Regions from separate parts of the Mesorhizobium sp. RCAM 05099 genome, predicted to be linked through region 2. Evidence: predicted binding sites of a transcription regulator. Region 2 holds the regulator's gene; each other region holds the start of a gene.

Region 1 (7,355 bases), 2.6 Mb from region 2:
ATGTCGGCGGTGTTCGCCTTCTTCTACCATCTGTTTCCGGCGGTCGGGCAAAAGACGGTCGCCGTCGTCCATTTCTGGCTGACCGCAATCAGCGGCATCGGCCTGCTGATCGGCCTGTATTTCCTGCTTTCCGGCAATGCCGCGATCGAACCGCTGGTGGCGGCCTCTTCGATGGGCTTCTACGCTGCCATGCTGCTGTTTGCCTTCATCGCCTTGCCGGCGGTCTGGAAGACGGCCTGAACCGAGAGCCTGTTTGAAACTCTACCCTGGCGGCCATCTGATGGCGTTTTCTGTGTTTCCGGGGGCTCACGGACTCAAATGTCTGCTGCGCTCCGGCTCTCGAAACCCCATCCTATGACTCGCCGGAGCGACTTTCGAAACAGGCTCCGGACCTGAACCGAAGTCCGTTTCTGTGCTGTTACGGCACAGAACGGCGGGGTTCGGTCAAAAAACAATCGCGCGGTTAAGGCTGCATTAAGCTTTACAGGTGTTTACTATGTTCATCCAGTGATCTGGATTCTTACCGAGTGGTTGGAGCCACTTTGTTTGACGCCTCCCTGTTAAACTCCTGAGAGCCGCCTTATCCGCGGCTCTTTTTTTGTCCGCGTTCCAGGGGCGTCCGACATCGGATCGCCGTTAACCTTCTGTTAAACATGTGCTTGCCTTCACCGGTGACGAAGCGCATTTTCAAGCTTCACTCATCAGGGTGCCGGGGGTATCGGCAATAAGCCGAATGGCCGGTTGCAAGTGCAGGGGCGTAGCAATGAACGAGCCTTCGAAGGGCAGTGCGAAAACCGTCAAGCTGGCGGAGCGCCGGGTTTTTTCGCAATCCTTCAAGCCGCTCTACCAGGAAGGCATGGGCCTGGTCGAGCAAGCGGCCGAATATCTCGACGGCAAGGGCCGGGCCGAAGCGAAGAAACTTTCCAGGCTGGGCGCCACGCTCTATGCGGCCGAATCGATGCGGCTGACCACCAGGCTGATGCAGGTTGCGTCCTGGCTGCTTTTGCAGCGTGCGGCCAATTCCGGCGAGATGACCCGCGATCAGGTTGCTTCCGAAAAGTCCAAGGTTCGTCTCGACACCGCTTCAGCCAATGACGAAGCCGCCGGATGGGCCGAACTGCCCAAGGATTTCCTCGACCTCGTCAACCGCTCGCTTCGCCTGCAGGCACTGGTGCGTCGCATGGATGAAGAGATCTATGGCGATGGCGCCGTGGTCGACATGCAACCGATGGGCCGCCGCCCCAACCCGGTTTCCGACCAGATCAGCCTGCTGAACACGGCTTTCGCCCGCGGCTGATAGCCGGCATCACGACTCTACTCTGACGGACGCTTGACGCGGGTTTCCGCGCATCCGGTGCCCGCGGACTTCAGTACGCTTCGCTCCGGTTCTCGAAACCACCCCATCTGCCTCGCCAGAGCGCGTTCTCAAACAGCCTGTGCGGCTGTTACGAGCATTGTTGTTTCTGGTTTGTTCACATTTCGCTGGCATCGCTATCCGCCGGAGGTAAAGTTGGCGGATGGGGGAAGCGATTCGCATCATCGGTATTGATCCGGGGCTCAGGCGCACCGGCTGGGGCATCGTCGAGAGCCTCGGCAATTCATTGCGCTTCGTCGCCTCGGGCACCGTGCGCTCCGACGACAAGGCGGCGCTGGCGACGCGGCTTTGCCAGCTGCATGACGGGCTCGCCGAAATCCTGCACAGCGCGATGCCGCACGAAGCGGCGGTCGAACAGACCTTCGTCAACAAGGACGCTGTGGCGACGCTGAAGCTCGGCCAGGCGCGCGGCATAGCCATGCTGGTACCTGCGCGTGCCGGCCTTGTTGTTGCCGAATATGCTCCCAACGCCGTCAAGAAGGCGGTGATTGGCGTCGGCCATGGCGACAAGAAGCAGATCCACATGATGGTGAAAGTGCTGTTGCCGAAGGCCACTTTCGATACCGAACATGCCGCAGACGCGCTGGCCATCGCCATCTGCCATGCGCATCACCGGCAGAGCGTGGCCTACCGGATGGCGATGCTGGCGTGAGGGGTCATCAGGCATGATCGGCAAGCTCAAGGGCACGCTGGACGAGATCGACGAGGACCATTGCCTCGTTGATATCCATGGCGTCGGCTACGTCGCCTATTGCTCGGCACGCACGCTGGCGGCGCTGCCGGCGCCCGGCGAAGCGGTGGTGCTGTTCATCGAGACCTATGTGCGCGAGGACATGCTGCGCCTCTACGGATTCCAGTCGCAGCTGGAGCGCGAGTGGTTCCGGTTGCTGATGAGCAATGTGCAAGGTGTCGGCGCCAAGGTGGCGCTGGCCATCCTGTCGACGCTGGCGCCGGCGGATCTCGCCAATGCCATTGCACTGCGCGATATCGCCATGGTTTCGCGTGCGCCCGGCGTCGGCAAGAAGGTGGCCGAGCGCATCGTCACCGAGTTGAAGAACAAGGCGCCTGCCTATGCTGGCTCTGCCTCGGGCACCATCGGCCTGAAGCAGGAGCTCGGCGAAGGCGTCGCATCGGCGCCGATCACCGATGCCGTGTCGGCCCTGGTCAATCTCGGCTATTCGCGCGACACCGCGGCCAATGCGGTGGCGGCGGCACTGAAGACCGCGGGCGAGGATGCCGATGCGCCGAAGCTGATCCGCTTCGGGCTGAAGGAACTGGCGCGGTGAGAGCTGGCTTGTCCGGCTCCCTGCCATGTGCAAGGAAGGCAGCATGAGCCTGTCGCCCCGCCTGATTGCGCCCGAAAAACGCGGCGAGGATGCCGAGCAGACCTTGCGGCCGCAGACGCTCGACGATTTTGTCGGCCAGGCGGCGGTGCGGGCCAATCTCAAAGTGTTCATCGAGGCCGCCAAGGGCCGAAACGAGGCGCTCGACCATGTGCTGTTCGTCGGGCCACCCGGTCTCGGCAAGACGACGCTGGCGCAGATCATGGCGCGCGAGCTCGGCGTCAATTTCCGATCGACCTCCGGCCCGGTCATTGCCAAGGCAGGCGATCTCGCCGCACTGCTCACCAATCTCGAAGAAGGCGATGTGCTGTTCATCGACGAGATCCATCGGCTGAGCCCGGCGGTGGAGGAAATCCTCTATCCGGCGATGGAGGATTTCCAGCTCGACCTGATCATCGGCGAGGGACCGGCGGCGCGTTCGGTCAAGATCGACCTGGCCCGCTTCACCCTGGTCGCCGCCACCACGCGTCTCGGCCTGCTGACCAATCCGCTGCGCGACCGTTTCGGCATTCCGGTGCGGCTCAACTTCTATTCGGTCGAGGAACTGGAGCAGATCGTGCGGCGCGGTGCCCGCATCCTGCAAATGCCGCTCGGCGACGACGGCGCGCTGGAGATCGCGCGGCGCGCGCGCGGCACGCCACGCATCGCCGGCCGGCTGCTGCGCCGCGTGCGCGATTTCGCGTCCGTCGCCGGGGATGGCCATGTCAACCGCCAGATCGCCGACGAGGCCTTGACCCGCTTGGAGGTCGATGCGCTCGGCCTCGACGCACTCGACCGTCGCTACCTTTCGATGATCGCCCGCAATTTCGGCGGCGGGCCGGTCGGCATCGAGACGATCGCCGCCGGTCTGTCCGAGCCGCGCGACGCCATCGAGGACATCATCGAGCCCTATCTGATCCAGCAGGGTTTCATCCAACGCACGCCGCGCGGTCGCATGCTGACCGCCAATGCCTGGCGGCATCTCGGCCTCGACGCGCCGAAGGATCTGGCGCAGCAGCAGATCAACCTGTTCCAGGAAGAATAGTGCCCGAGCGATCGGGCACAGGTTCACTCTTCGCTTTGTGCATGCCGTTACCTCGAAACCGAGGTCCCTTTTGAGCGGCCCGCTTCAGGGCGGCGATCAAGCATCCGTGACCGTCCTGCGCAAAATCTCCTCAGCCTCGTCGACTTGCCGGCGCAATCATGGATTTTATCGGAGGCTTGCGGCACGCCGCCGAGATCCTTAGTGCCGGAGCCATGCAATGATAACCAGGCGCGGGTTCCTGCGCTTCCTCGGCGGGTCCTTCCTGACCGCCGCCGCGTTCGGCGCCTATGCGGTCGGCATCGAGCCGATGCTGTTGACGCATGTGAAGCGCTATGCGTTGACGCCACCGCATTGGCCGGCAGGGTCGAAGCTGCGGATCGTTGCGCTTGCCGACATCCATGCCTGCCGGCCATGGATGACGCCGGAGCGGATCGCTTCGCTTGTTGACGATACGAACGCGTTGCAGCCCGACCTGATCGTGCTGCTTGGCGATTACATTGCCGGCATGCGCCTGGTGACGGGTCGGGTGACGCCGTCGCAATGGGCGGCCGCGCTGTCGGGCCTCAAGGCGCCGCTCGGCGTGCTGTCGATCCTTGGCAACCACGACTGGTGGAACGATGGCTTCGCGCAGCGGGCGGGAGCCGGCCCGACCATAGCGCGCAAGGCCTTGGAGAAGGTCGGCATCCCAGTCCTGGAAAACGATGTCGTGCGGCTGGAAAAGGACGGACATGGTTTCTGGATCGCCGGCCTTGCCGACCAGTTGGCCCTGCGGCCGACCAAGGACCGCACCGGCTTCAGGGGGCTCGATGATCTCGACGGCACGCTGGCCAAGGTCAGCGATACCTCGCCTGTCATCCTGCTCGCCCACGAGCCCGATATTTTTCCCAAAGTGCCGTGGCGGGTTTCGTTGACCCTGTCGGGTCATACCCATGGCGGGCAGGTGCGGCTGTTCGGCTATTCGCCCGTGGTGCCGTCGCGTTTCGGAAATCGCTATGCTTACGGCCATGTCGTCGAGAATGACCGCAACCTGATCGTTTCGGGCGGGCTTGGCTTCAGCATATTGCCGGTGCGTTTCGGCGCTCGCCCTGAAATCCTGTCGATCGACCTTGGTTCGGCCTGAAGGTCAATGCAGCGCGCGGATCACGTCCACCACGTCCGGCTCGGCCTTATCGCCGTTGAAGGCGTCGACGATGCCGAACGCGCCGCCATAGCTCCACACCGACCATGAGAAGCCGTGCGCTTCGGCGCGCGCGATCATATCCCTGACATAGGCGGCCCGGTACTCGGCGGGCATCACATAGGCATTGCCATATTCCTGGCGGATCATGCCGAACTCGCCCAGCGTGATATTTTCCGGCCTGATGCCGTTGAGCTTCGCCCACGCCTCAACCTTCTTGAACGGCGCGTCCATCAGGCCAAGCAGCTTGTCGGGGCTGTCCATGCTGGCGACCTGTTCGTCGAGATAGGCAAGCAGGCCGCTCTGCCGTGTCCATGGCGCCTCCGCCTTGATCCTGGCGCGGATGGTGTCGAGCGTCACGTCAAGCTGTGCCCGCGGTACCGCGGTCAGTGGATAGGGCAGGCCGGTCACATAGGGAATGAAGTCGCCGGCCCAGGTGGCGCCCTGATGGGTGAGCAGGAACGGATCGTAGGAATGGAAGGTCCAGATGACATTGTCGTCCGGGATTGCCTTCGGGTCGATCTTTTCCAGGGAACTCGCGGCGGAGTAGCAGGCGCCGGTCAGCACCAGGGTCAGTTTCGTCGCCGAGGAGCGCGCCGCCGCGAACAGTTTGCGCTGACGGTCCGGCCACAGGCTGGTGCCGTCGCTGTCGCAGTCGACGATCGGTTCGTTCATCGGTTCGAAGGCGACCTGGCTGGGATCTTCGCCGGCCAGCGTGTGTGCCATCCTGCGCACCATGTCGACATAGACGTCGAAGGCTTGCGGGTCGTCCATCACCTGCGCCATGCCGATCTTGCGGCTGCCGCCGGCCGGAATCAGATGCATGTCGACGATCACCTTCAAGCCGGCGCGGTTGATCATGCGCACCGAGTCCAGCACGCTGGCATAGAGGTCGTCACGCAAGGCCACGGTCTGGGCGGAGAGGAAAGGCGACGGGTCGACCGGCATGCGCAGGAAATCGAAGCCCGCGTCCTTCAGCGCCTTGAGGTCATCGTCCTTGAGGAATTTGCGCCACTCCGGATAGGGCAGGATGGCCTTCGCATCGCCCCATCGATCCTCGCCCGGCCAAGTCGTCCACTGGTCGAGGTTGAGGCCGCGCTTCATCGAGAAAGTTGCCGCCTGGCCCGGCAGCGCCAGAGCCACCAGCACGGACAGCGCCGCCATCAAGGTCTTGATCATCGCCGTCAACAGTGCCATCCGATGCGGTGTCTCGCGGGGAACAGGTGCCTCGTCGGGACTGAAAAAGGAAGCGCAATGGGCGATCATGGTGAATCGGCGACATTGCTGGCAGGGCTTTCCGGCGCGCTGACGGCGTTCGGCCACCGGCTGATGGCGCGGGTCTACTACGCCGACACCGATTTCTCCGGCGTCGTCTACCACGCACGCTACCTCGAATTCTTCGAACGCGGCCGCTCCGACTATCTCAGGCTGACCGGCGTGCATCATACCGAGCTTGCCGACGGCAAGCATGGCGAGAAGATCGTCTGGGTGGTGCGTCGCATGGAGATAGATTTCCGCAGCCCCGCCCGCATCGACGACATCCTGACCATCGATACCCGCACCGAGGACATTTCCGGCGCGCGCATCTTCATGGCGCAGCAGCTCAAACGCGGCGACGAGGTGCTGGTCGAGGCAAGGGTTGAAGCGGCGATCATCGGCGAGAATGGCCGGCCAAGGCGCTTTCCCAAGGAATGGATGGCAGCGTTCATGCCCAAGGTGGGCTGATATTCAGGTGGCGCCGGTCTGACCTGAATCCCAACCCCCTTTGAACGGCGGATGAGTTGACGCAGGCCGGTTCGGTGGCTGACAGGCGCGGCAATGCGCCGCGCCTTATTCACTAACCCATCCTTAACCATAACGGTTCATGAAGAGATTGGTGAAGATTGGCGGGATTCAGCGCCTTCCTTTCACCAATATTTGCCCCGAAAAGGCCGCGGACGGCGCAGTTTGGGGTTGTTCCGGTAGCTTCGTGCGAACCGACCACAAGGGATGCCCATGGGCCAGCCGCCAGCTTTGCCCGGAAAATCTTAAGGACGTTACCATGGAAAATATCGCACTCGCCGAACCGGGCGCGCAATTGTCGATTTGGGCGCTGTTCATGCAGGCCAGCTGGGTGGTCAAGCTGGTCATGATCGGCTTGCTGTGCGCCTCGGTCTGGACCTGGGCGATCATTGTCGACAAGCTCGTTTCCTATGCCCGCATGCGGCTGGCGCTCAACCGTTTCGAGCAGGTGTTCTGGTCGGGGCAGTCGCTGGAGGAGCTTTATCGGACGCTTGCCGACCGCAAGACCACCGGCATGGGCGCCATTTTCGTGGCTGCGATGCGCGAATGGAAGAAGAGCTTCGAGAAGGGCGCGAAAACGCCGCTCGGGCTGCAGACCCGCATCGACAAGGCGATGGACCTGGCGCTGACCCGCGAAATGGAGAAGCTGGAGGG
Region 2 (7,355 bases):
GCCGTTTCGGCCGGCGAGACGTTGCCAGCTCCGGTTTTCGAAGAGTGGACGCGAAAGACCGGCAAGCCGATCCTCGACGGTATCGGGGCCACCGAAATGCTGCATATCTTCATCTCCAACCGCTTCGACGACATGAAGCCGGCGTCGACCGGCAAGCCCGTGGGTGGCTACGAGGCGCGCATCGTCGACGAAGAGATGCGCGAGGTGCCGCGCGGCGCGACTGGCAGATTGGCGGTACGCGGGCCGACCGGCTGCCGCTACATGGCCGATATCAGGCAGAAGGACTATGTGCGCGACGGCTGGAACCTCACCGGCGACACTTTCACCCAGGATGAGGACGGCTTCTTCCATTTCGCCGCGCGCTCCGACGACATGATCATCAGCGCCGGCTACAACATTGCCGGGCCCGAGGTCGAGGCGGCGTTGCTGTCGCATCCTGATGTCGCCGAATGCGCGGTGATCGGCGCCGAGGATGCCGAACGCGGCCAGATCGTCGAGGCGCATGTCGTGCTGGTGCAAGGCGTGGCGCCCGATGCCTTGACCACCAAGCGCCTGCAGGACCATGTCAAGGCAACGATCGCCCCCTACAAATACCCGCGATCGGTGAAGTTCATCGCCGCCTTGCCCAAGACCCTGACCGGCAAGATCCAGCGCTTCCGGCTGCGCACGGAGAAAATCAATTGAGCGAGCCATACGATCCGGCGTCCGAAGGCGCACAGATGTCGTTCACGGAACGCATGTCCTACAGCGACTATCTGCACCTGGAGAAGGTGCTCGACGCGCAGACGCCGTTGTCGTCCGCGCATGACGAGATGCTGTTCATCATCCAGCACCAGACCTCGGAATTATGGATGAAGCTCGCGCTTCACGAGCTCGGTGCCGCGATCCGCTCCATCCGTGCGGACCGTCTCGAGCCGAGCTTCAAAATGCTGTCGCGCGTCGCCCGTATTTTCGAGCAGTTGAACAACGCCTGGGACGTGCTGAGGACGATGACGCCCAGCGAATACACCGAGTTCCGTGACGCGCTCGGCCAGTCCTCTGGCTTCCAGTCCTGGCAAAATCGCGCCATCGAATTCACGGCCGGCAACCGCAACCCGGCCATGCTCGGTCCGCACAAGCACCGGCCGGACCTCAGCCGGAAGCTGGAGGCTATCCTGGCCGAGCCATCGCTCTACGACGAAGCGCTGCTGCTCTTGGCGCGCAATGGATTCGACATCGGCGCCGACGCCAGGCGCACGGACTGGCGTGAGACACGCACCGAGAATGAAGAGGTTCTGGTGGCCTGGCAGACCGTCTACCGCGACCCGCAGCGCTACTGGATGTTCTATGAGCTGGCCGAAAAACTGGTCGACTTCGAGGATTATTTCCGCCGCTGGCGCTTCAACCACGTCACGACAGTCGAGCGCATCATCGGCATGAAGCGCGGCACCGGCGGCACGTCGGGCGCGTCCTATCTGAAGAAGATGCTGGAGGTCGTCCTGTTTCCGGAGCTCTGGACGGTTCGCACCCGGCTCTGACTTCTCAAGTAACGGCCGTTTTGACCGCGAAGCGAGCATCCTGCCAAGCGCCGGTGCGCAGGATATCTTCCAGCACCTCGACCGCCTGCCAGACATCCTTGTAGCCCACATAGAGCGGCGTGAAGCCGAAGCGGATGGTCGACGGCGCGCGGAAATCGCCGATCACGCCACGCTCGATCAACGCCCGCATCACCTGGTAGCCATGCGGATGAACGAACGACACCTGGCTGCCCCGCTCATTGCCATTGCGCGGACTTTCGAGTTCGAGGCCGTAGGCGCCGCATCTGGCTTCGACGAGCTGGATGAACAGCTCGGTCAACGCAATGCTTTTCTTGCGCACCGCCGCCATGTCGACCTCGTCCCAGAGGTCCAGCGCGCCCTTGAGCGCCCGCATCGACAATACCGGCTGCGTGCCGCACAGGAACCGGCGGATGCCGACGCCAGCCGCATAGCCCTGTTCGAAGGCGAAAGGCCGCGCATGGCCCCACCAGCCGCTGAGCGGCTGGCGGACATCGCCATGGTGGCGCTTTGCGGCATAGATGAAGGCCGGCGAGCCCGGGCCGCCATTGAGGTACTTGTAAGTGCAGCCGACAGCGAAATCGGCATTGGCGCCGTCGAGCTCGACCGGCAAGGCACCCGCCGTGTGGCAAAGGTCCCAGACGATCAGCGCGCCGGCTTGATGGGCCTTGCGCGTCAGCGCCGCCATGTCGCGCAACTGGCCGGATTTGTAGTTGACGTGGTTGACCAGGATGACGGCGACGCGCTCATCGATCAGCTCTTCGATGGTTGGCGCATCGACGCCCTCGAGCCGCAGCACAGTGCCCGGTCGCGTCGATGCCACGCCTTCGGCCATATAGAGGTCCGTTGGAAAGCTGTCGCCCTCGGCGACGATGACCGACCGGTCTGGCCGCATGCCAAGCGCCGCGTGAAGCACCTTGTAGATGTTGATCGAGGTCGTATCGCAGACCACCGTCTGGCCAGCCGCGGCGCCAATCAGGCGTCCGAGCTGGTCGCCGAGCGCGACCGGCATGTCGAACCAGCCGGCGGTGTTCCAGGCACGGATGAGGTCCTGCGCCCATTCTTGTGTCGCGGCCTTCTGGATCTCGTTGAAGACGGCCGGTGAAGCGGCACCCAGCGAATTGCCGTCGAGATAGATCACCCCTTCCGGCAAGACGAAGCGATTGCGCATGGAGCGCAGCGGATCCGCGGCATCCAATGCCTCGATTGTTGCGAGATCGGGAATTGCATTCATGATCGATTGTCCTCCGCGCACACGCGCGCCCAGATGAACACGACAGGTGAAATCGGCCGGCCGATCATGCGCAGTCTGCCGGATTGTGTCAAACATTATATATAATTTACACCACAGAAGATTTTCATATATAATTGATGCGCTGTGCGCGGATGGCAACGATGTTGGATGATGGACACTCGAAGACTGAAGCGGCCTACAGGCTGCTGCGCCGCGATATCCTCACGACCCGCCTGAGACCCGGCGCGCCGCTCAAGCTCAGCACGCTGCGCAATAGCTATGGCATCGGCTGGACACCGTTGCGCGAAGCGCTGTCGCGACTGGAGGCGGAGCGCCTGGTGACTTCCATCAGCAATCGCGGCTTCGCCGTCGCTCCGGTCTCGCGCGCCGAACTCGAAGATCTGTCACGCGCCCGGTTGGTGATTGAGCTGCCTCTGCTCCAGGAATCGATCGAGAAGGGCGGCCATGAATGGGAAGATGCCGTCGTCACGGCCCACTACCGGCTGTCGCGCTGCAAGACCGCGGTTGATGACCCTTCAGATGAAGTGGTCGACGGATGGGATGAAAAGCACGAGGCCTTCCACGCGGCGCTGCTCAGCGCGGCAACATCCCCCTGGCTGCTCAACTTCCAGTCCACCATCGCGGATCAGTTGCGTCGCCATCACCGCTTCCTGGGCCTTGCGCCAACGTTGCGGGCGGCCACCGGCCAGTTGCATGGCTATGAGGAGGCCATGGAGGCGTTGCGACGGGCTGTCGCGATCGAACATCACACTGCGCTCATGGAAGCAGCGCTGGATCGTGACATCGAACGCGCGAAAGCGCTGATGACGGTGCACATCGGCTATACGCTGCATGTCTATGTCCATGCCGGTGACGGCAGCCCAAACAGGCAATGAGGTAGACGAACTGAGGCAAAAGCCGATATAGGAATTTCTTGGGCAAAAGTTGGCGTTTTGGCTTCGTTTCGTTCACGGCGGGCGAACGACTGGTGAAAGTGAAAAAGCAGCTTCCCGACGTCTCTGGGCGACTGAGGCCAAGCCTCGGCACACGCTGGTCCACAGGCCGTTAACCATAACAATTTCAACGTGTGCAAGTGCACTGTGGCGGCGGCCGGCCGGGGATCACGGCCCGCTGCCAAGCGCCAAATAATTTCAGCCGTCTTAACAAATTCACTAAACTTTAAACGGTTGCGGAACACAACTGGAACAGATAGTGTTTGTTCTGGGTTTGTTTTTCGATTCTGGTTCAAACCTTCGTTCAATGCCTCGGGGGCCGCCATGCTGACGCGCAAGCAACATGAACTGCTGATGTTCATCCATGAACGGCTCAAGGAAAGCGGCATTCCGCCCTCCTTCGACGAAATGAAGGAAGCGCTCGATCTCGCTTCAAAATCCGGAATTCATCGACTGATCACGGCGCTCGAGGAACGTGGCTTCATTCGCCGGCTGCCGAACCGGGCGCGCGCCCTGGAAGTGCTGCGGCTGCCCGATTCGATCGCGCCCGGCCTCAACGCGGCGCGCAAATTCTCTCCAAGCGTCATCCAGGGCAGCCTCGGTCAAGGCGGCGGCCTTGGCCGGCAGATCAAGCCGGCGTCTTCACGCATGCCCTCGGCCGGCAATGACGACGACGTGGTCTCCGCGGTGTCGATCCCGGTGATGGGTCGCATCGCCGCCGGCGTGCCGATCGACGCCATCCAGCATCAGACGCATTCGATCTCGGTGCCGCCGGACATGATCATGGGTGGCGAACACTATGCCCTGGAGGTCAAGGGCGACTCGATGATCGAGGCCGGCATCTTCGATGGCGATACGGTCATCATCCGCAATGCCGATACCGCAAGTCCGGGCGAGATCATCGTGGCACTGGTGGACGACGAGGAGGCGACGCTGAAGCGGTTTCGCCGCAAGGGTGCCTCGATTGCCCTCGAAGCCGCCAATCCGGCCTACGAAACACGCATTTTCGGACCGGACAGGGTCAAGGTGCAAGGCAAGCTCGTTGGGCTGATCAGGCGCTACTGATCAGTGCTGGTGACCGCCTTTTCAGGGTTGCGATAGGGCGGCAGGCCCCTCGCCTCGCGTGAGAATTTGCGCTGGGTGTGCCAAGGTCGATATGGCCTGTTCACAGCGAAGCTGACCGTTGCTGGCATGATTGCCGATCGACGATCGAAGAAGACGGCCGCACTGCCTTTGCGGGCGAGTTGCCGCTTGGTGATGACCAGAACCAGCGGATTGTGACAGGGATCATAAGCTGTCGCGTCATTGATGACGATCAGTTCCGCGAAGCCGCAGGCCTTCCACGCGTCCTTGCGATCCTCGACTTGCGCAATGATAGCGCCAGACGGGTGCCTTGCGAGACATACGCCGGCGGTGCAGTAGAAAGGCGCTCCCAGCGGCAGTTCGGCGGAATCCGCGATGTCGAATTGTCCGTCTCCCTTGTCGAACACCTCCGGCACGACGACGGTTTCGGATGCCAGTGCGCGTTTCCAGTTGTCGACGGTGAATTCGTTCGGACGCGCCCGGCTGACCGCGAGTTCGCCGCCGCCGATCGGCAGCGCCACCAGCCTCGCGTCCTCCGAGATCAGCACATCCGGCGCGCGCGTATCCGAAACGGTCAACAGGCCGGCAAGCGCGAATGGCAGTGCCAGGAGCCGCAGCCATGTCGTCGCCATCGTCGCAATGACTAGGGCGATCGCCACCAGCAGCACGGATTGCTGTGAAATCAGCCCGACGGCATCGATCGGTGAGCGTTCCGAGATCCACGCCGACAAGACGATCATCGCGGTCAGGCCTTTGCCCATCACATAGAGGAAGGGACCATCGACGCCGAACGGCATCGCCAGCGCGCTGAGAACGGCGAAAGGCATCACAACCAGCGAGACGATCGGCATGACGGCCAGATTGGCGAACGGGCTGAGCGGCGAAACGCGCTGGAAATGCCAGATGGCGAAGAGCGCCGTCGCGCTGCCGGCGATGATGGAGGTCATGGCAAGGCCACCCATCGCCAGCAGGAATTTTCGCGTCAGGAAACTGGGCAATGACCGCTTTGGCGGCGGCGGTCTCGTCTTTCCCGCACGATGATCCGACCAGCCGGCATAGGCACCGACCAGCGCCATGTGCAGTCCGGAAATGGAAATGATGTGATAGATGCCGGTCCGCCGCATCGCTTCGTTGATTTCATCGGGAATGCCGGCGCGCACGCCGACGATCAGCGCAGCGGCGATTTCACCTTCGGCGCCACCGACGCTGCCCCTGATATGGTCTGCAATGGCTTCGCGGGCATTCTCTACCGCCGAGGAAAGACGGGCCGCCAGCGGCATGTCGTCGTTATCGGCTGTGACGATCCTTGGATTGCCAAGGAAGAAGCCGCTGCCGCCTATTCCGGAGAAATAGCTGTCGAAAGAAAAGTCGTAGCTGTTCGGGCGCACCGGGCCGGTTGGCGGCAACAACTTGGCGTAACCCGATATCAGGGAGCCGGCGGTCGTTTCGGCCGGTATCTTGCGTGCCGAAAGCCGAACGCGTTCCGGCATATAGCGTAATTTCGGCCGTGCGGTCGACGTCACGTCGATGGTCAGCCGAATGCGGCCGCTCTCCATCTGGTCGAGCGAGACGACGCGGCCGGTGACTTGCGTCGAGATCTCCGAGCCCAGCATCTGAGTTCCGGCCCGCCACGTCTCGACCTTGCCGGCAAGAAAGCCCAGCGCGCACAACAATGCTGCCATGAAGCACAGATGGGTCATCGGCCAGGGACGCGAGACAAGCGCACAGAGCCCCGCGAGGGCGACAACCGCGACGGGTTTTGCAAAGTCAGGCTCCGTCGCCAGGGAAAAGTAGCCGACCGCTCCGCCAGCCAGGCAGACCGGCACCAGCAGGAAGGCAATGCCTCGGTCAAGTTCGAGGTCCGCCGCCACTGCCGCGCTATGGCGCAGGCGAGGCAGCGAAACCCGACGGAATTGCCGGTGCAGGCGCAGGATCGCGCCGGCTTCTGCAACCGGAACGGGATTGGAGACATCCGCCTGTAACGGATGGTCTCCGGGGCTCGGCACGAGGGGCAATGACGATGGCAGCGAGGTCGGCGGAGGCGTCGCAAACAGGGACCGTTCGCTGACGCCAATGGCGGCGTCCTCGCCCTGATCCGAGCCCCAGCCTCGTCCAGCCATCGGGTCTGCCCCTTGCGCCCTCGACACCCTATGCTACATGAACGCGCAACGCGCGAAAGTCCGCGCATCCACACCCGCTTCAGCCGTTTCCCGAGAGTTCCATGCCCGACAAGGTCGTCACCCGTTTTGCCCCCTCGCCCACTGGCTTCCTGCATATTGGCGGAGCCCGCACGGCGCTGTTCAACTGGCTGTATGCAAAGCACACCAGCGGCATCATGCTGCTGCGCATCGAAGACACCGACAGGGAGCGTTCGACCGACGCTGCGACCGCAGCCATTCTCGACGGGCTTTCCTGGCTCGGTCTGACCTGGGACGGCGAGCCGGTGTCGCAGTTCGAGCGCGCGCCGCGCCACCGCGAGGTGGCTGAAGAACTCGTGCGCATGGGCAAGGCCTACTACAGCTACGAGACACCTGCCGAGTTGGAGGCGAT
Region 3 (7,355 bases), 700 kb from region 2:
GCGGTTGGAGACGAACCACAGATGCAGGTTCTTCTTGGCGCGGGTCAGGCCGACATAGGCAAGCCGGCGCTCTTCCTCCAGCCCGGAACGTCCACCTTCATCGAGCGCGCGCTGATGCGGGAACAGGCCTTCCTCCCAGCCGGGCAGGAAGACCGTCTCGAACTCGAGGCCCTTGGCCGAATGCAGCGTCATGATGTTGACGGCATCGAGCTCGGCGTTCTGCTCGGCGTCCATCACCAGCGCGACATGCTCGAGGAAGGAGCGCAGCGATTCGTATTCCTCCATGGAGCGGATGAGCTCCTTGAGGTTCTCCAGCCGGCCGGGGGCTTCGACCGAGCGGTCGTTCTTCCACATGTCGGTGTAGCCGCTCTCTTCGAGGATGGTCTCGGCGAGCTCGGTGTGCGGCGTGGTCTCCAGCGCCTTCTGCCAGCGCTCGAAATTGGCCGATACCTCGCGCAGTGCGGCGCGCGGCTTCGGCTTCAATTCGTCGCTTTCGGCCAGCTTGGCGGCGGCTTCCAGCATCGGCACGCGAAGCGCGCGGGCCGTGTCGTGGATCTGGCGGATGGTGGCCTCGCCCAGCCCGCGCTTGGGCACATTGACGATACGCTCGAAGGCAAGGTCGTCGGCGCCTTGCGCGACGACGCGGAAGAAGGCCAGCGCGTCGCGGATTTCGAGGCGCTCATAAAAGCGCGGACCGCCAATGACGCGGTAGTTGAGGCCGAGCGTGACGAAGCGGTCCTCGAACTCGCGCATCTGGAAGGACGCGCGCACCAGGATGGCCATGTCGTTGAGATTGTGCTTCTGCCGCTGGTAGGCCTCGATGGTCTCGCCGACGGCGCGGGCTTCCTCCTCGGAATCCCAGGCGGCGTGGACATGCACCTTGCCATCCTCCGGCTCGTCGCGGTCGGTGAACAGTGTCTTGCCGAAGCGGCCCTCATTGTGGGCGATGAGATGGGAGGCGGCGCCCAGTATGTGCGCGGTCGAGCGGTAATTGCGCTCCAGGCGGATGATGGTGGCGCCTGGAAAATCCTTGTCGAAGCGCAGGATGTTGTCGATCTCCGCGCCGCGCCAGCCATAGATCGATTGATCGTCGTCGCCGACGCAGCAGATATTGACCTTGTTGTCGCTCACGGCCGCACGCGAGCTTCGCTCGCTGGCCTCCGCGGGGGCGGCCTGGCCGGCCGACGCCCGGTCGGGCTTGCGGCCTTCGGCCGATCGCAGATCCGTCGATGTTGTGGGGCGTCCGGCATCGGGCCGCTGGGCCAGCAGGCGCAGCCACATGTACTGGGCGGTGTTGGTGTCCTGATACTCGTCGACGAGGATGTATTTGAAGCGCTTGTGGTACTCTTTCAGCACGTCGGGATTGGCGCGGAAAATGCGGATCGGGTGGCAGAGCAGATCGCCGAAGTCGCAGGCATTCAGCGTCTGAAGCCGGGCCTGATAGGCCTTGTAGAGTTCGCGGCCCTTGCCGTTGGCGAAGGCGCGTGCGTCGCCCTCGGCGATATCGGCCGGCCCTTGCCCCTTGTTCTTCCAGCCGTCGATCATCTGGGCGAACTGCTTGGCCGGCCAGCGCTTGTCGTCGAGCCCCTCGGCCTGGATCAACTGCTTGATCAGCCGCACGACGTCGTCGGTGTCGAGGATGGTGAAGTCGGATCTCAGGCCCGCCAGTTCGGCGTGGCGGCGCAGCAGCTTGACGCCGATCGAGTGGAAGGTGCCGAGCCATGGCATGCCCTCGACCGCTTCGCCGACCAGATGACCGATGCGGGTCTTCATTTCGCGCGCGGCCTTGTTGGTGAAGGTCACCGCGAGGATCTGCGACGGGAAGGCCTTGCCGGTGGCGAGGATGTGGGCGATGCGGGTGGTCAAGACACGGGTCTTGCCGGTGCCGGCGCCGGCCAGCACAAGAACCGGACCTTCGGTGGTTTCCACCGCCAGCCGCTGCTCGGGGTTCAGCCCCTTCAGATAGTCCGGCGCGTTGTTGTGACCGCTGCGGGCAGCCATGGCGCGCGCGGCAATGCCCGATGGGGCCGAGGGCCGCGCATTGGGTTCATCGAAAAAAGGTATGTCTTCGGAAAAGCCGGACATTGCCCCGAATGTAGTGATTCGGTGGCGAAAGACCAGAAGTGTCTACGTTTTGTTCCGGTATAGAAGCCAGATTGCCGATCGCCGTGCGAACATTTTCGCCCCGGCGCTCGACAATCCGCTCAAATGCGCTCTGCCGGGCCTTACCGGGCTGCTGTCCGCATCCGTTCGCCGATCTTGTCGGCCACATAGCCGGCATCGCGTGCCGCACCATGGATCATCGTCGAGGACGTCGAGTGCTGGAAATGCAGGCCGCAGACATAGAGGCCGGGTTCGCCTTCCACAGCGCCGCGATACTGTTTCACCCGGCCGGTTTCGTCGAATATCGGCAGCTTGATCCAATCCAGCCCCGCCCGGAAACCCGTGCACCAGATGATGTTGGCGACATCGAGAACCTGGCCGTCGTCGAGCATCGGTTTGCCGTCCTGGACGCCGGCGACGCGGGACACCCGGCGGACGCCGGCAGCGTCCAGGTCCTGCGGCTTGACCCGGATCAGCGGCAGGCCATGGGAGAGTTGCTCAGGCTTGGCCTTTCGGCCCATTGGCGTATCGACGGTGAGCAGCCGGTGGAAAACAATACGGAAGACGACCGGGAGGACCAGACGCATGGCGAAATAGCCATTGTAGGCGACGGGGATGTTGCCCGGATGCCGGCCAGCCAGCCAGACCTGGTGCGTAGGCGCGAGATCCATGGCGATTTCCGCACCGGAATTGCCGGCTCCGACCAGCAGCACACCGCCCGGGTTAAGCTGAGAAGGATTCTTGTAGGCGCTCGAAGGCAATTGCCGGATCGACGGATCGAGCAGCGCGGCAAAATCTGGGATCTTCGGTTTCTGGTAGCTCGAGGCCGCGGCCACGACATGGCTCGCGACGTAGCGGGTCCGGCCGGACGTGACGATGTAGCGGTCGCCGGAACGGGTCACCTCGTCGACCTTGACGCCGGTGCGCACCGGCAGGGCGAATTTTTTCGCATAGGCCTCAAGATAATCGGCCATGTCGTCCTTGCTCGGGAACGAATAGCGGTCACCGGGAAAGGGCATGCCGATCAGCCCGTCAAAGCGCGCGGGCGTGAACAGGCGCAGCGAATCCCAGCGTGAACGCCAGATGTCGCCGACGCGTTCGCGTGCCTCCAGGATGACGAACTTCAGGCCCTTGCGGGCGAGATGATAGCCGACGGACAGGCCATTCTGGCCGGCGCCGATGACGACGACATCGACATGTTCTTCCCGGAGCGCTGACCGCGTTTCGTCACCTGATGGCGCCTGGCTGCCCGCTGCCTGCAGCGCGCCAGCCTCAAGTTGCGTGAACGCCGCCCCTTGCTCCAGCAGTGAGCCGGCACGTGCCTTGGTCTCGGCGATGCCGATATCGCGGCTGCCACGTGGCTTCATTGCGTGCATTGAAGTCGGGCCAAGTGTCGAAGTCGGATTCATGATCGTCTCCATGGTTTTCGTCAACCGGGGAGCAAAATAGCGAATCGGCGCACCGACGCTTCGGGGAGACACCCCATCAGACAAAGAAATGGCATGGGGATTTTTACCCATGCCGCAGCGTCGCCTTAGAGCAGGCCGTTCTGGAAAGCGTAGGCTGTCGCCGCAGCGCGCGAGTTGACCGCCAGCTTGTCGAATATGTTGCTGACATGCCGGTCCACGGTCTTTTCGCTGAGACCCAACTCAGTCGCTATCAGCCTGTTGGTCTTGCCGGTGGCGACAAGGCCTAGGACTTCGATCTCGCGCCGGGTCAGGCCGTGCGGACGTGAATTTGTCGGCGCGATCAGCGCGGTGACACGGTCGCGGTCGGGCGCTGCGCCAAGTTCCGTGAAAATCGCCCGGGCGGCATCGAATTCAAGCTCGGCGCTGTCCTCGTCGCCAAGCTTTCGGCAGGCCTGCCCGGCCAGCACGCGCAACCGCGCCTCCAGATAGGGAGCGCCGGCGTGCTGCCAGATCGTCAGCGCGGCACGGAAGTGGCCGAGCGCTGCCGCCGGATTGTCTTCACTCAGCTCGATTTCACCTCTCGCCCGGGATGCCATTGCAGCAAGAATGTCGGTCGCGAAACGATCGGCGATCGCCTGCAATTCCTCGCAGGCGTCGCGCGCCTCCTCGACTGCACCCACAGCGATCATGATCTCGATCAGCGCCGGTAGCAGGCGGGCGCGGCTCAGCGGAGTGTTGGTCGTGCCAAGCACGCGGCGAATGGTTGCCGCCGCCTGTTCGGCCCGGCCTTGCATGAGACGCAGCAAGGCCATGCCGGGCTGGGGTTCGAGCCCGAGCCGGCTGGCGGCACGGTAAAGCTCCTCGGCGGCGGCGAATTCACCGCGCAGCCGATGGATTTCGGCCTCCTGATAGGCCGCGCCGGCCGTCGTCTCGTTGCCGATCACGTGGGCCAGTGACTGGGTCGCGCGTCGAGCCTCGGCAATTGATTCCTGCCAAGCGCCGTTCAATTCCATGATTTCAGCGCGGTGCAGCAGACAAATGCCGTTGAACTGGACCAGCTGTGGCTGCGACCCGCACCAGTTCGACAGCGCCTCGGTCCACTCGCGCGAGCGGTCGAGCGCATAGACTTGCCGGCACGCGGCGATGAGGTTGCAATAGATCAAGCCGGTGATGATCGGCGAAAGCTTGCCATCGGCGGCTGGCAGCATGGCCTCGTCGAGTAGGGCGATGCCTTCCTCGATCCTGCCTTGCCGTACCAATGCGCGGCCGAGATAGCATCTGGCGAAGGCGATCAGGTCGATATCGCAACAGCGTTCGCCGATCGCCAGCGCCTGCCTTGCCAGCGCCTCCGATTCCGGATCGTTACCGGTCAAGAGTTCCTTCTGCGCCGCCAACAACACCAGATAGCCTTGTGCGGCGCATTCGCGGCCAAAGCCGTCCGCCAGGCGCTGCGCCCGCTGTAACCAGACTGTTGCCCGCCCTTCCTCGCGCAGTGCCAGAAGCCGGAAGCCACCGAAGAATGCCCAATACGCTGCCTGGTCGTCACGGCCAGCGTCGAGATGGATGTTGAAGAGACGCTCGCCGGTGGCGAAGATTTCTTGATCGCGGTCCAGCATACCGGCCGACCAGAGCAGCCGTTCCAGGTCTTCCGGACCGAGCGACGTGATTTCGTCCGTTGCCCGCAGCAGCTCGAATGCATCTGCCCACGCCCGCCGGTCGTAGGCGTGACGAGCCTGTTCGAGCAACGAGGCGGCATCGGCTTTCATGGGCAAAGCATAGCATTTCCTGATGGCCGGCAGAAGAATGGCGAATGCCAGCGCCCCTTCAGTTCGGAATGAGCGGTACCAGGACCAGAGCACGGAATGACGCGCATTTTATCCAAGCGCCCCCTGATTTGACACCGCACACGGGCGGGCGGAAAACTGCCGCAACGATATGGAACAGAATCGAAAGCAGGCTAGTTTCCATTTCGTGACGGCGGTATTCGGCCGCCCGCCCGCTGGGCTTGAAGGAGTGTCGTTGTGGCAACCGTCCTTACCGCCGTGATCCTATTCCTCATCGGTCTGGTGCTTGGCGGCGGCGGTATCCGCCTGGCGATGCTGGGCGGCAGTTGGTACTACATCATCGTCGGTCTCGCCTTCCTGGTCACCGCCTGGCTGCTCTACCGGCGCCGGTCGACAGCACTGTGGCTTTACGCGGCGATCGTGCTCGGCACGCTGGCCTGGGCGGTCTGGGAAACCGGCTTCGACTGGTGGGAACTGGGCCCGCGTGGCGGCATCATCGTGCTGGTGGCGTTGTGGCTGTTGACGCCATGGGCGAGGCGGGGCCTTGCCGGGCCCGACGGCCGGGCGCCGCTCATCCTTGCCGTGCTGGCGTCACTGGCGGTGGCCGGCTATTCGATGACGACGGACCCAAAGGACATTGCCGGCGAACTCGACACCGACAAGGTGATCCCCAACGCCAATCTCGGCGGCGATGTGCCGGCAGGCGAGTGGCACTTCTATGGCCGCACGCCGTTCGGGCAGCGCTATTCGCCGCTCGACCAGATCACGCCGGACAATGTCGCCAGCCTGCAGCCGGCCTGGACCTACCGCACCGGCGATGTGAAGGGACCCGACGACATTGGCGAGACCACCTATCAGGTGACGCCGCTCAAGATCGGCGACACGCTCTATATCTGCACGCCGCATAATTTCGCCATCGCCATCGACGCCGCGACGGGCAAGGAGAAATGGCGCTACGATCCCAAGATCAAGCTCGACAAGGACCGCCAGCACCAGACCTGCCGCGGCGTTTCCTACTATGCCGATGCCGCCATCGCCGCCGGCCAGCCTTGCGGAAACCGTGTCTACCTGCCGACGTCGGACGCGCGGCTGCTCGCGCTCGACGCCGCCAGCGGGCAAGTCTGTCCTGCCTTTGCCGAGGGCGGCACGCTGAACCTCTTGACCAACATGCCCTATCCGAAGTCGGGCTATTATTATTCGACCTCGGCGCCGCTGATCGTAGGTGGCAAGATCATCGTCGGCGGCGCGGTCAACGACAATTATTCGACGCAGGAGCCGTCCGGCGTCATCCGCGCCTATGACGCCGCCACCGGCAAGCTGCTGTGGAACTGGGATTCCGGCAATCCGGACCAGACGACGCCGCTGCCGGCTGGGCAGACCTACACCGCCAACTCGCCCAACATGTGGTCGACGCCGAGCGCCGACGAGAAACTTGGGCTGCTCTACGTGCCGCTCGGCAACCAGACGCCGGACCAGCTCGGCGCCGGACGCAGCGCCAATGTCGAGAAGTTCTCGTCCTCGATCACCGCGCTCGACCTCAACACCGGGCAGTTGAAATGGGTGCGGCAGACCGTGCACCACGACCTCTGGGACATGGACGTGCCGGCGCAGCCGAGCCTGATCGACATCACCGGGGCCGACGGCACCGTCGTGCCGGCGCTGGCCGGGCCGACCAAGCAGGGCGATCTCTATGTGCTCGACCGGCGCACCGGCGAGCCGATGATTGCGGTCAAGGAAGTGCCGGCGCCCGGCGGCGCCATTGAAGGCGACCACACGTCGCCGACCCAGCCGGAGTCGGACCTCTCCTTCGTTCCGAAGCCACTGACAGGTGCCGACATGTGGGGCATCACCATGTTCGACCAGCTGGCGTGCCGGATCGAATTCCAGGGCCTGCGCTATGAAGGCCGCTATACGCCGCCATCCGTACAGGGCTCGCTGATCTATCCCGGCAATTTCGGCACGTTCAACTGGGGTGGCGTGGCGATCGATCCGGTCCGGCAGGTGATGTTCGGCATGCCGACCTATCTGGCGTTCAAGTCGCAGCTCATTCCGCGCGATC
Region 4 (7,355 bases), 1.0 Mb from region 2:
GGCAGTAGCCTCGGTGGAACGCGAGAATGCCGGCATAATCTCACCTCCGGTTCATCCCCACATTTCAGGGAAACTTGGGAAAAATCCGATCCTGTCGAATGAGACTTGGCAAACTAGCGCTACCCAAGGTGCACGGCATTGATTTGTGTCAAGCAGCGATGCGCAATCGGTGCCGTGCTGAACAGTGTTCTCGGCTTGGTGTGTCGGTGGCCTCATGGCGGCGTCTTGTACGTTGCTCATGAGCACCCGACTGGCGCGCTCAGGGCACGGCTCACAATTCCTTCTCCGCCAGTTCCCTGAACTCGTCGGGCACCGAGCGCGCCGCCTCCAGCGCAACCGTGCCGTAGCCGACCGCCTGCTTGCCGAAGCGTTGGCGGATTTTGTCGATGGCGCGGTCGGCGCCGAAGCGCGCCAGGCCCTTGCGCGTACCGGGCCGGCGCTTCTCGTCGGCGAGGCCGAGCGGCAGTTCGAGCTGCAACTCGGCGCTTTCCTCGAGATGCGAGACCGAGATTGCCAGCAGCGAGATCGTTTTCTCTCGGCGGTGGTCGGCGAGCACGCCGCGCACCAGATCGCCGGCGATCTCGGCCAGCATCGTTGTCGCCGAGATCGGCTGGTCAAGCGTGATCGAACGGGTAACGGCGCTGAGATCGGCGAAGCGCACGCGCACCGTCACCGTGCGGCCCGGCCGCGCCTTGGCGCGCAGCCGGCTGGCGACACGGTCGGCCAGATGCAGCAGAGTGGGCACGTAGACGTCGGCCACGGCCGGTTTGCGGCCGAGCGCCGACTGGGCGCCCGCGGAGCGCGCCCTGCGCTTCGTCTCCAGCTTTCGCGGGTCGCGGTTCCAAGACAGCGCGGCGAGCTTTTCGCCGGCCGCCGGACCGAGCAGGCGCGTCAGCGCGCCGCTGTGCGTCCGGGCCAGCTGGCCGATGGTCTCGACGCCGATGTCGGCCAGCCGCGCCTTGGTCGCCGGGCCGACGCCCCACATCAGCGAGACCGGCAAATCATGCAGGAAGGCCAGTTCGGTGCCGGGATCGACCACCACCAGCCCGTCGGGCTTGGCGACCTGCGAGGCGATCTTGGCCAGATGCTTGGTGCGCGCCACGCCGATCGAGATCGGCAGTCCGAGTTCGGCGCGGACGCGGCGGCGGATGTTTTGGGCAATCTCCCGCGGTGAACCGAACAGATGCGTGCAGCCGGCGACATCGGCGAAGGCCTCGTCGATGGAGATGCGCTCGACCACGGGCGTGAAATCGTCGAGCACCTTGATCGCCGCGTCGCCCAGCCGCTGGTAATCGCCAAAATTGCCGCCGACGAAGATCAGTTGCGGGCAGAGCTCGCGGGCCTTGCGGCCTGGCATGCCGCCACGCACGCCGAAGGCGCGCGCTTCGTAGGAGGCGGCGAGCACGACGCCGCCGCCGACCGCGATCGGCTTGCCGCGCAGCGACGGATCGAGCAGCTGCTCGACCGAGGCATAGAAGGCGTCGAGATCGGCATGCAGGATGGTGGCTGTCGTTTCCATGCCGACCATTCGCTCGCGGCCGCACCGGCCGCATATCCGGAGTTGCTTATGAATATGAACAAATAGAGAACAAAGATAGCTCGCTGTCAAGCAGATGAGACCGGCGTTGGCGGGCTCGGCGGTTCATTTCCTCCGCGAGGGGAGGTGCAGTGCCTCAGCCTGTCGACTGGCCGACATGCTCGGTTCGCAACGCCATTTTCATGCGATCGAGCGCTGCCTCGCCACCCGCCGCCAGGTCGTCGGCGATCCGGGCGAGCCTGTCGTCGGCGTTGCGGTGCTTGCTCCCCCAGGCGCCGAGCGTTGCGAGCACGGGCAGAAGGTCGATGCCGGCCTCGGTCAACCGGTAGACCGTCTTCAGCCCATGCGTCGGGTCGTCGCTTCTGGTGAGGATACCTTCGTCCTGAAGCGTCTGCAGCCGCTCGGCCAGCGTGCGCGAGGAGATGCCCTCGTCGGACTGCAGGAATTCGCGAAAATGCTTTTTCCCGGCAAAGACCAGGTCGCGGATGATGAGCAGCGTCCAGCGGTCGCCGAGCAGTTCGAGCGACAGGTTGATCGGGCAGCCGGACTTTCCCCTGGTCGACATCCATATGCTTCCATTTGTAAATCACTTTACTATTGACACCATTACCGGCACGCGTCAAATGGTTCCAAAAGTAAATCGTTTCCAACCGTGACGGCTCGCCAGGAGCACAATTTCGCGCGCCCCCTTTTGATCGCAAACCGAACGAGGAGAATGGACGATGAGAAAGCTCATCCTTCAGATGCAGATGTCGGTCGACGGCTTCGTCGGCGCCTTCGAGGACCATCACTGGCAGCTGTGGGAATGGGGCGACGACAGCGCCTGGGACGACGAGCTGAAAAAGGACTTCAACGCCGTCTTCGCCGGTATCGACACCATCCTGCTGAGCCGCAAGATGGTCGAGGAGGGCTATCTGACCCATTGGGGCAACGCGGCGAGGAACTATCCGCGAGACCCTTTCCATGCCTTTGCGCAACGTGTCGTCGAGGTCGACAAGGTGGTGCTGAGCGACAGGCTCAAGGTCTCGCGGTGGGAACGCACCACGGTCGCCAGCGGCGACCTGCCGCGCGAGGTGGACGCGCTGAAGAAGACCAACGGCGGCGATATCGCGGTGTTCGGCGGGGCGGGGTTTGCGTCGGCGCTGATCGCGGCCGGGCTGGTCGACGAGTTTCAGCTGTTCATCAACCCGGCGGTGCTGGGCGAGGGGCGCCGGATCTTCGACCTGCGCGGTTTCCAGAAGCTGCGCCTGCTCGGTTCGAAGGCCTATGCCTGCGGCATGGTGGTCAACCGCTACGCGCCGGCCGGCTGATACGGAATGCCGCGCGAAGGCATCGCGCGGCGGAAAATAGTGTTTGGGTGGAATCGCTTGCCCGCTTTCCTTCGTTTTCAAGATGCGGTCGCCGTAAGGGCGGCCGCGTCGGATCGCGGAGGCCACTTACCTCGCGTCGTGAAAGATGATGCCGACGGTGTGGCGCATGCCTGAGCGCAGCCGGCTGACGCCGTGGCGCAAATTGACGCGGTAGCTCCCTTTCGTTCCCTGCACCGGCCGGTTGTGGACGGCGAAGGCAACGGCGTCGCCCTGGCGCAGCGGCACCACTTCGACCCGGCTCTGCATGCGCGGCCGCTGCTCGGTCAGCGCGAACTCGCCGCCGGTGAAATCCTCGCCCGGTTCGGAGAGCAGGATCGCCACCTGCAGCGGGAAGGCGAGGTCGCCATAGAGGTCCTGATGCAGGCAGTTGAAGTCGCACGGCACATATTGCAGCAGTAGCGGCGTCGGCCGCGTCTGGCCGGCGGCATGGCATTGTTCGAGAAACTCGGCATGCGTCGCGGGGTAGCGCATGGCGAGGCCCATGCGTTCGTTCCACCGGTTGGCGACCTCGGCCAGCCTGGGATAGAGCGCGCTGCGCAGGCCGCCGAGCAGGTCGGGCAAGGGATAGCGGAAATAGCGGTACTCGCCCTTGCCGAAGCCGTGCCTGGCCATATGGATGTGGCTGCGGAAATGTTCTTCCTCGGAATAGAGGCCGGCGATCCGCCGGCATTCCTGCGGCGAGAGCAGCTTTTCCATCACCGCGCAGCCGAAGCCGTCGAGTTCGGCGGTCAATGCCGGCCAGTCGTAACCGGCGACGCGTGTTTCCGCTGCCTCGACGACGGACGCGGCAACCTCGGTGTGGGTGTTCATATGGTGGCCTCCTTGTCGAGCAGAGCGCGCTTGCGTTCGGCACCCCAGCGGTAGCCGGCCAGCGTGCCGTCGGTGCGCAGGACACGGTGGCACGGAATGCCGAGCGCGATCGCGTTGGCGGCGCAAGCCGTCGCCACGGCGCGGGCGCCGTTCGGCTGGCCGAGACGCCGGGCAAGTGCCGTGTAGGTGATGGTGGCGCCGCACGGGATGGCGCGCAGCACGTCCCACACACGCTGCTGGAACGGCGTGCCGTGGCGCATGTCGAGCGGCAGGTCGAGACCGACGCCGGGCGTTTCGATGAAGCGGGCTATTGTCGCGAGATCGTCGCGCAACCCGGCCTCGTCCTCGACCAGCATCCAGCCGGGGAAGTGGTTGGCGAGGTCCTGCTCCAGCGCGTCGGCGTCGGAGCCGATCAGGATGGCGCAGACGCCGATATGGCTGCGGGCCGCCAGCACTTTTCCGATCTCGGATTCGCCGATGGCATAGGCGATGGTGTCGATGGGGGCAGCGTAGGGGGCAGCCGCTTTCCCATTGGTTTGCATGAGGTTCATTGCCTTCACTCCTTTGTGTGTGCCTGAACCCTAGCCAGGTGCCGGCCGGCCCTCACTCCGGTGCTTGCTTTCAAATTCAAATCTCAGGCTCTAAGGGTGAGCGGCAAGGCGCTGATTTTGAACCGTTCGCACTTCGCCCAAGGTGCCTCACGCGATACGAGTGACGGAGACCTCGCCGAGCAGGAACACTTCGCCGGTCAACAGCCGCAGCTCGATCTCGCCGGTCGCGGTGCGGTTCCACTCGGCTTTGCCGTCATCGACAAGCGCGCCGATGGTGGCCATCACCAGGGACTTCGCGTTGGAGGCGCGCCGGCTGCCGGCGGCTTGGGCCTGGCTCGTCGCATCGGCGCTGCTCTCGGGAGACCTTGCCATCGCGCCCATTGCCGCCAGACCCTCCTGCTCTCAGGCCCGTGAGGAGCGATATGCGTCATCGGGTGCCTTCACCGATCCGCCGGGCGCGGCCTCACGGTCGAGCAGCGCGCGCTTGCGCTCCGCTCCCCAAGCGTAGCCCGACAGCGCGCCGTCCTTGCGGATCACCCGGTGGCAGGGAATGGCCACGGCATGATTGTTGGCGGCGCAAGCGGCGGCGATGGCGCGGGTCGCCCTTGGCGACCCGATGCGCTGTGCGATCTCGGCATAGGAGACTGTCTGGCCGACCGGGATATCCTGCAAGGCTTGCCAGACACGCTGCTGGAACGCCGTGCCGCGCACGTCGAACGGCAGGTCGAGACCGAGCGCCGGCGCCTCGACGAAACCGACGACGCGAGCGACCAGCGCTTCATAGTCGCGGTCGCCGCCGATCAGACGCGCCTTGGGGAAACGGTCCTGCAGGTCGCGCACCAGCGCGTCGGGATCGTCGCCGAGCAGGATCGAGGCGACGCCCTTCTGACTCGACGCGACCAGGATGGCGCCGAGCGAGGATTCGCCGACGGCGAAGCGGATCTCCTGTTTGGCGCCGCCGGCGCGATAGCGTGTCGGCGTCATGCCGAGCATGCCGGTCGATTTCTCGTAAAAACGCCCGCTTGAATTGAAGCCGGCATCGTAGATCGCCGTTGTCACGCTGGCGCCGTCTTCCAGGCCCTGGCGGACCCGGGCGGCGCGGTGGGCGGCGGCATAGTCCTTCGGCGTCAGCCCGGTGACGGCCTTGAAGATGCGATGGAAATAGCCGGCGCTACGGCCGGCGGCGTCGGCCAGTTCGCCGAGCGACGGTTCTTCCTCGCTCTGTTCAATCAAGCGGCAGGCATCGGCGACCATCGCGGCGTTGCCGGCCTCGAGCGAAGGGCCATCCGGATTGCAGCGCCGGCACGGGCGAAAGCCGGTCGCCCGGCCTGATCCAGCGTGTCGTGCAGTTGGACATTCTTCGGGTTGGCGCGCCGCGACGGGCAGGAGGGCCGGCAATAGACGCCGGTCGTCGCCACCGAATACCAGAATTGTCCGTCGGCCGATTTGTCGCGCGCGACGATGCGCGCCCAGCGCGGATCCTCGGCAACCGGCAGCGGCTTGGCTTTCAGGTCTCTGGCCAGGATGATGAACATGGCCGCATTGAAGCCGCCAGAAGCCGGCCTCGCCACCCGTTTCCTGACAAGCGCCCCTCGGCTCTCCTACGCCGCGCGCTTGGGCTCGATCGCGAAGGGGCTGAGGCCGAGCCAGGTCTGCATCTTCTTGCCGATACCCTGGTCGCCGGTCAGGGAAACCTTCGCCCCAGCCTTCTCGACCGTAAGCAAGCCCATCCAGATCGCCGTCATCGTGTGCAGGTCGGTCGAGACGTAGAGGTCGACATCGAAGCCCGGATCGTACCAGCACAGATCGACCTCGCCGTGCTTTTCGACGATCAGCCACCACGACCGTTTGGACGCCGGCAGATCCTGATACAGAAATTGTATCACCGTGCGCCCCTCGGGCAGCGGCGAGGGGTTCAAGTTGCGCCGCATGTCCCACATCAGCAGCGACGGATCGAGGTTCTTGAGCGACAGCCGGGACTCGACCCATTTCTGCCCCCAGAAGCCCATCGCCTCGACGGCGCAAATCGCGGCCGGCCTCGGTCAGCCGATACTCGGAGATGCCTTTCTCGCCCGGCACTTCCTTGCGCTCGATGATCCCCGCCAGTTCGAGCTCCTTCAGCCGTTGCGACAGAAGGGTGGGCGACATTTTGGGCACGCCGCGGCGCAGGTCGTTGAAGCGAGTCGAACCCGCCACCAGTTCGCGCAGCAGGACCATCGTCCAGCGTGTGCACAGCACCTCGGCGGCCATCGATAGCGGGCAGAACTGTTTGTATCCGTGCTGGGCCATGATTTGTGGTCCTCCCTCGAAGCAGGGCCGAACATTAGCCCTTCATGATTGAGGCGGCGAGTACAGAAACTGTACCAGCCCAGTACAGATCGCGGACTGGTTGGCGCGGGCCCTGCCATGCGAGCCCTTTGGCCGGTTGCACGGGATATCCTGTGCGCCGCAACCAGGAGACCACCATGACCACTTACGTTATCGCAGACATCAAGATAAACGACCCGCAGTGGGTGCCGGCCTATGCCGCCTCGGTGCACGACCTCGTCCACAAGCACGGCGGCAGATATCTGTCGCGCAGCGGCAATGTGAAGACGCTTGAAGGCAAGCCGCTCGACACCACGCTGATCGCCCTGATGGCATTCCCGTCGGAAGCGGCGGCGCGCGCCTTCACCAACGATCCTGCCTATGCGCCTTTCGTTTCGGCCCGTCAGGATGGCAGCGACAGCCGTTTCCAGATGATCGACAACACCGATCTGGCCGGAACGATCCCGTATCTGCCGAAGGGATGATCGGCATTCGTCGCATCGGGATATCCAAGCAACAACAGCCACGGCGCTTGCCTGCCGGGCCTCCGTATTTTCGGCGGCCGGCCCGCTGTGCTTTTTCAAGAAGAATGGAATGAACATGATAACAAACTTTCGCAACAGGCTTCTCATGGCGGGGGCCATGCTGGCCGTCTGCACCACCTTCGCTCAGGCGCATCAGGAAGCAGTTGCGCCCGCAGCCGGCGCCAGTCCGCTGGCCGATAAGGTGCGTGCCGCCAACAGTCGGTTTCTCGACGTCAAGGCCGCGACGGCCGAGGGC

What was found. The regulator LexA, encoded in region 2, represses DNA repair genes until DNA is damaged. The targets are predictions, from matches to a motif close to TGTTCNNNNTGTGTTCNG.
Region 1: the regulator LexA is predicted to act here: its motif matches at 1,459-1,476, upstream of ruvC (crossover junction endodeoxyribonuclease RuvC).
Region 3: the regulator LexA is predicted to act here: its motif matches at 2,125-2,142, upstream of AC56QQ_RS14740 (ATP-dependent helicase).
Region 4: the regulator LexA is predicted to act here: its motif matches at 1,574-1,591, upstream of dinB (DNA polymerase IV).

The regions. Positions count from the first base shown of each region.
Region 1 is NZ_CM185035.1:1,053,685-1,061,039, forward strand. It holds gene AC56QQ_RS05165 (hypothetical protein) at 1-240, shown strand, start outside; gene rcdA (protease adaptor protein RcdA) at 764-1,297, shown strand; gene ruvC (crossover junction endodeoxyribonuclease RuvC) at 1,518-2,027, shown strand; gene ruvA (Holliday junction branch migration protein RuvA) at 2,041-2,661, shown strand; gene ruvB (Holliday junction branch migration DNA helicase RuvB) at 2,705-3,742, shown strand; gene AC56QQ_RS05190 (metallophosphoesterase) at 3,960-4,862, shown strand; gene AC56QQ_RS05195 (glycoside hydrolase family 5 protein) at 4,866-6,116, opposite strand; gene ybgC (tol-pal system-associated acyl-CoA thioesterase) at 6,174-6,644, shown strand; gene tolQ (protein TolQ) at 6,961-7,355, shown strand, end outside.
Region 2 is NZ_CM185035.1:3,694,401-3,701,755, reverse strand. It holds gene AC56QQ_RS18120 (AMP-binding protein) at 1-684, shown strand, start outside; gene kynA (tryptophan 2,3-dioxygenase) at 681-1,517, shown strand; gene kynU (kynureninase) at 1,522-2,769, opposite strand; gene AC56QQ_RS18105 (GntR family transcriptional regulator) at 2,931-3,665, shown strand; gene lexA (transcriptional repressor LexA) at 4,047-4,787, shown strand; gene AC56QQ_RS18095 (ComEC/Rec2 family competence protein) at 4,781-6,925, opposite strand; gene gltX (glutamate--tRNA ligase) at 7,027-7,355, shown strand, end outside.
Region 3 is NZ_CM185035.1:2,999,150-3,006,504, forward strand. It holds gene AC56QQ_RS14740 (ATP-dependent helicase) at 1-2,085, opposite strand, end outside; gene AC56QQ_RS14745 (flavin-containing monooxygenase) at 2,226-3,512, opposite strand; gene AC56QQ_RS14750 (helix-turn-helix transcriptional regulator) at 3,638-5,278, opposite strand; gene AC56QQ_RS14755 (glucose/quinate/shikimate family membrane-bound PQQ-dependent dehydrogenase) at 5,534-7,355, shown strand, end outside.
Region 4 is NZ_CM185035.1:2,699,223-2,706,577, forward strand. It holds gene AC56QQ_RS13280 (SRPBCC family protein) at 1-36, opposite strand, end outside; gene dinB (DNA polymerase IV) at 272-1,519, opposite strand; gene AC56QQ_RS13290 (winged helix-turn-helix transcriptional regulator) at 1,674-2,102, opposite strand; gene AC56QQ_RS13295 (dihydrofolate reductase family protein) at 2,260-2,847, shown strand; gene AC56QQ_RS13300 (2OG-Fe(II) oxygenase) at 2,974-3,717, opposite strand; gene AC56QQ_RS13305 (methylated-DNA--[protein]-cysteine S-methyltransferase) at 3,714-4,268, opposite strand; gene AC56QQ_RS13310 (hypothetical protein) at 4,416-4,649, opposite strand; partial or broken gene ada (bifunctional DNA-binding transcriptional regulator/O6-methylguanine-DNA methyltransferase Ada) at 4,671-5,803, opposite strand; partial or broken gene AC56QQ_RS13320 (winged helix-turn-helix transcriptional regulator) at 5,870-6,557, opposite strand; gene AC56QQ_RS13325 (DUF1330 domain-containing protein) at 6,734-7,060, shown strand; gene AC56QQ_RS13330 (hypothetical protein) at 7,170-7,355, shown strand, end outside.